Regions from separate parts of the Paenibacillus sp. P46E genome, predicted to be linked through region 1. Evidence: riboswitches for the same ligand, from Rfam matches in the RefSeq annotation. Region 1 holds a riboswitch; the other holds the start of a gene.

What was found. Region 1 has a riboswitch for S-adenosylmethionine ahead of metA (homoserine O-acetyltransferase MetA). Riboswitches for the same ligand answer to the same signal wherever they lie in the genome.
Region 2: another riboswitch for S-adenosylmethionine. It lies ahead of A3849_RS03130 (methionine ABC transporter ATP-binding protein); the one in region 1 lies ahead of metA (homoserine O-acetyltransferase MetA).

What each region holds. Positions count from the first base shown of each region.
Region 1 is NZ_LVYZ01000001.1:127,985-130,385, forward strand. It holds gene corA (magnesium/cobalt transporter CorA) at 1-668, opposite strand, end outside; SAM riboswitch class I at 1,096-1,234, shown strand; gene metA (homoserine O-acetyltransferase MetA) at 1,322-2,251, shown strand; gene A3849_RS00580 (aminotransferase class I/II-fold pyridoxal phosphate-dependent enzyme) at 2,323-2,401, shown strand, end outside.
Region 2 is NZ_LVYZ01000003.1:101,573-103,973, reverse strand. It holds gene A3849_RS03135 (Cthe_2314 family HEPN domain-containing protein) at 1-414, shown strand, start outside; SAM riboswitch class I at 490-632, shown strand; gene A3849_RS03130 (methionine ABC transporter ATP-binding protein) at 731-1,747, shown strand; gene A3849_RS03125 (methionine ABC transporter permease) at 1,747-2,401, shown strand, end outside.

The sequences.
Region 1 (2,401 bases):
TCAGAGATCTTGACCGCATTTTCATAAATATCACTAAAATACTTCTGCAGCTGATCATCGATCAGACGGAGGTCTTTTTTGTTAAGTGTGTTGATAACTTCCTTCTGTGGTCCCAGCATTTTCTTCAACCAGAGAATTTCACTGCGCAGACCGATGATCTCGCTCAAATGCGATTTCTTGGTGTGCATCAGGATATCCTCTTCGAGTTTCTCAATCCGTGCTTCAATCCGGTCACCGACGGAGAAAAAGTTGTCTACGACAAGGTCGATCAGCAGATAGAGGAACCGGTCCGGTTCGCTGACTTCCTGCTCCCACAGAACGGGTTTCAGCACGCGCAGCTCGTGAATTTTTTGCTTGGTCACGGTAATAATGAAATGTCTGCCCAGAAACACGTTGAGTGCACGGAGGAAAATCTCCTCATCATCAAAACGGATGCTGTTAACTACAATAAAATAATGGCTTTCGTAAATTTCAAGCTTCGGGCGCTGATCCTCTTCACTGAGGCAGTCCTCTACAGCCAAATCATGCAGATTATACAAAGGCTGAAGCAGCTCCAAATCCTCAACATCCGCATCAATCCAATAAAATCCCTCTGCAGGGACAGTCAATGTTTCTTCAATGTCATCCACAGGTGTAAAAACCCCTGCGTTTACCAACCGGATTTTCATCTGATTCCACTCCTCTTAACCCTAGTCTTCTCCAGGGTCTGTGCTAATATAGGCACAGGGAAAAATCAGCTTGGCCGGAGGTACGGTCAATCCATGAGGCCAAATGACGGTTCGAGGGCATGAAGAAGAAGTGCTCCCGCCGCCGGCAAGCTGATGTTAATCCTGTGTGGTTGCTCTTTCTGGACGCTTAACTGCGAACTCGGGTCGCCTTCCATTCTTCTCTCACCTCTTCTTTTCGTCAGGTAGGGGCTTTGAAACCCTTGTCTAGTATAACCTCCGGGTATAGGTCTTTCAAGCTAAATTCTTGAGGTTGTAAAGGACCCGTTAGCATTGTATGGACTTGACGAAAAGGAGGTTCATGATTTAAAGTGAATTTTAAGAAAAGCATTTAACGTTATGTGACTTTTTCTCAATTGAATACAGCTAAATCTTATCAAGAGCAGGTGGAGGGACTAGCCCGATGAAACCCGGCAACCGGCGTGTGAACGCACGGTGCTAATTCTTGCGGAAGCTTTTGCAGGTAAGCCATTCAGGCTGCTTGGCACAAGTTCTCTGGCAGATGAGAGAGGCGCATATGACTAACAGATATATGACCTTTCTCGCCCGAGAAAGGTCTTTTTTATATTCATCACAATGAAGGAGTGGAAACTGATATGCCAATTAAAATTCCCGACAGTCTGCCGGCGAAAGAAGTTTTGTCCGGAGAAAACATTTTTATAATGGATGAAAGCCAGGCCTTCCACCAGGATATCCGTCCGCTGCGAATCGCCATCCTGAATTTGATGCCTACCAAGGAAACCACAGAGACACAGCTGCTGCGTCTGGTCGGGAATTCACCGCTTCAGGTAGATGTTGTGCTGCTGCACCCGAGCTCCCATACCTCGAAGAACACTTCGGCAGAACATTTGAAGAGTTTTTACAAAACCTTTGATGAGATCAGTGACCGCCGCTTTGACGGGCTGATTGTAACCGGCGCTCCGGTGGAGCAGCTGGAGTTCGAAGACGTGACCTACTGGGAAGAGCTAAAGGGCATATTTGAATGGAGCAAGCACAACGTGACCTCGACCATGCATATCTGTTGGGCGGCACAAGCCGGGCTGTATCATCACTTCGGCGTACGCAAGGTTGATCTGGACGAGAAATGTTTTGGCGTTTTTCCGCACACGGTGAGCCATACTAACGTGAAGCTGCTCCGCGGCTTTGATGAGGTGTTCCATGTTCCCCATTCCCGGCACACGGATGTCTCGCGAGATGATATTCTTGCGAATCCCCAGCTGCAGATTCTTGCCGAATCCGAGGAAGCCGGAGTGTATCTGGTTTCGACGCTTGACGGAAAACAAATTTTTGTGACCGGACATTCTGAATATGATCCATTTTCGTTAAAATGGGAGTATGACCGGGATATTGCCAAAGGGATGGACATCGCCATTCCGAAGCACTACTATCCGCAGGATGACCCGCAGCGCACACCGCCGGCTGTCTGGCGTGCCCATGCCAACTTATTATTCGCTAATTGGCTCAATTACTATGTATACCAGGAGACCCCTTACGATATAGACCAGGCCGATTATTTAGTATTTTAAAATATATACATCTTGATATCTTGATATATAGAAGAGATTTACGCATACACCACACTTAGGAGGCAGCAGCAATGGATGAGAAACTGAGGATTGAGAGCAGATTGGCACAGATAGGTTCACTGGAGGACCCGGCCACAGGTGCAATAAATT
Region 2 (2,401 bases), on a different contig from region 1:
CTCAACAGTCTGTATGATCTGAACACCAGCAAGGTCAAAGCCCATTTCTCCTATTTTACGGTGCTCCGCCAGTTTCAGTTACTTAAGCAACACACAGAACTTTCTAATGAACTGGAGGAAATTAAGCATTCCTACCGGGAGCCGCTGGAGAATCTGCGCAAGCGCCGTAACGCAGAGATCCATTACATGAATGCTGAAATGCAGGATGACCTATGGCAACGGCATCAGGGACTTCATGACAAAATTCATCTGGAGGATCTGGACAGCCATTTGGAGGATTTGAAGCAGGGCCTTGAAATGGTATGTAAGACTTTGGCAGCAGCATTCAGGTACAGCAATGAGCAGTGGCATAAGAGCAAAATCGCCGCCAATATAAAGCCCTGGCCTTCTTCCTCAGTAAAAAGTTCCCTTTGACAAAGAAACTTAAACTTACTATACTTGAGCTTACATTAGCAGCTTACATGTTGCGGGAACTAATTTCATAATAAACTCTTATCGAGAGCGGCGGAGGGATAGGCCCGATGAAGCCCGGCAACCGATTTGTAGGTGAAGCGATACTTGTCGCTCTCTTCAAATGTCATGGTGCTAATTCCTACAATGCCGCGTGGTTTGCGGTCGTTGGCAGATGAGAAGGCATGGTTAATACAATCACAGGGCCTCTTGCGATCTGCAATCGATCGTAAGAGGTCTTTTTGGTTTTCATATGGGTTACTTGGGGAGGACAACGGGTTTGATAGAGCTAAAAGGTTTGACCAAGGTATACGGAAAAGGCAGCAAAGCTGCGACGGCGCTCTCCGGACTGAACCTGTCGATTCAAAAAGGGGAGATTTTTGGTGTCATCGGCCACTCGGGTGCCGGTAAAAGTACACTGATCCGCTGCATCAACCTGCTGGAGCGCCCGACGGAAGGCGAAGTATGGGTGGACGGAGTGGAACTGACCTCACTCAGTCAAGGACAGCTCCAGGAACGCCGGCGCAAGATCGGCATGATCTTTCAGCATTTTAATCTGCTGTCTTCCGCGACGGTGTACGATAACATTGCATTTCCGCTGCGGCTGTCGGGGACACCCAAGGCACAGATTGAACAGAAAGTTAAGGAACTGCTTGTGCTTGTAGGTCTTGAAGAGCACAGCCGTAAATACCCGGCCCAGCTCTCCGGGGGGCAAAAGCAGCGGGTTGGCGTCGCGAGGGCTCTGGCCAGCGACCCTGATGTACTGCTCTGCGATGAAGCTACCTCGGCACTGGACCCGCAGACAACCGATTCGATCCTGCGGCTGCTGCTGGACATTAACCGGAAGTTTCATCTGACCATCGTGCTGATTACCCATGAAATGCATGTCATTCAGAGTATTTGCGACCGGGTTGCAGTGATACATGGCGGGGGAATAGTCGAGCAAGGCGAGGTAGCCAGGGTATTCCTGAAGCCGCAGCATGAAGTGACGAAGGACTTTATCCGAAGTGAACATCAGCATGAGGGTCCGCTTCGTGTAGCGCTGGACGCAGTACATGGACAGTACAGTACATCCGTCAAAATCACATTCCTTGGACAAAAAACATATGAATCTACGCTCTCCCATGTGGTTCGGAGAACCGGTGTGGACTTTGCCATTCTTCAGGGAACGATATCAACGATCAAGGATGTACCTTACGGCCAGCTTCTGGTGCGCTTTGAAGGCAGCATGGAAGCGGTTGAGGCAACTCTTGCTGAACTGACAGCGCAAGGTCTTGATGTGGAGGTGTTCGGCTAATGGGGAATTTGAACTTTAACGAGATTAACTGGGAAGAAATGCTGGATGCGGGCATAGCTACACTACGAATGTTGGCTTATTCCGGAATTTTTACAATTATTCTTGGTTTACCACTCGGAATTGTGTTATATTTATGGGGAAGATCGAATAACTACTTTATCAGGTTGGTTTACTCGGTATTATCCTTTGTGGTGAATATCCTGCGTTCCGTGCCTTTCATTATCTTGATGGTCGCCTTGATTCCTTTGAGCAAAAGCATCATGGGAACTTCGATAGGCGTACTCGGAACGATTCCGGCGCTGGTGATCGGTGCAGCTCCGTTTTTTGCCCGGCTGGTCGAAACGGCTCTACGCGAGGTAGACCGGGGCGTGATCGAAGCGGCGCAAGGGATGGGAGCCACTACCGGCCAAATCGTCTGGCGCGTGCTTTTGCCGGAAGCCCGTCCAGGTCTGCTGGCCGGAGTGACCATTACCATCGTTACATTAGTTTCATACACAGCGATGTCGGGGATGATCGGCGGCGGAGGTCTGGGTGACCTGGCTATCCGTTACGGCTATTACCGCTATGAGAAGGAAGTCATGATAATCTCGGTAGCGCTAATGGTGATTCTCGTGCAGCTGCTGCAAATGGCCGGTGACCGGCTGGTTCAACATT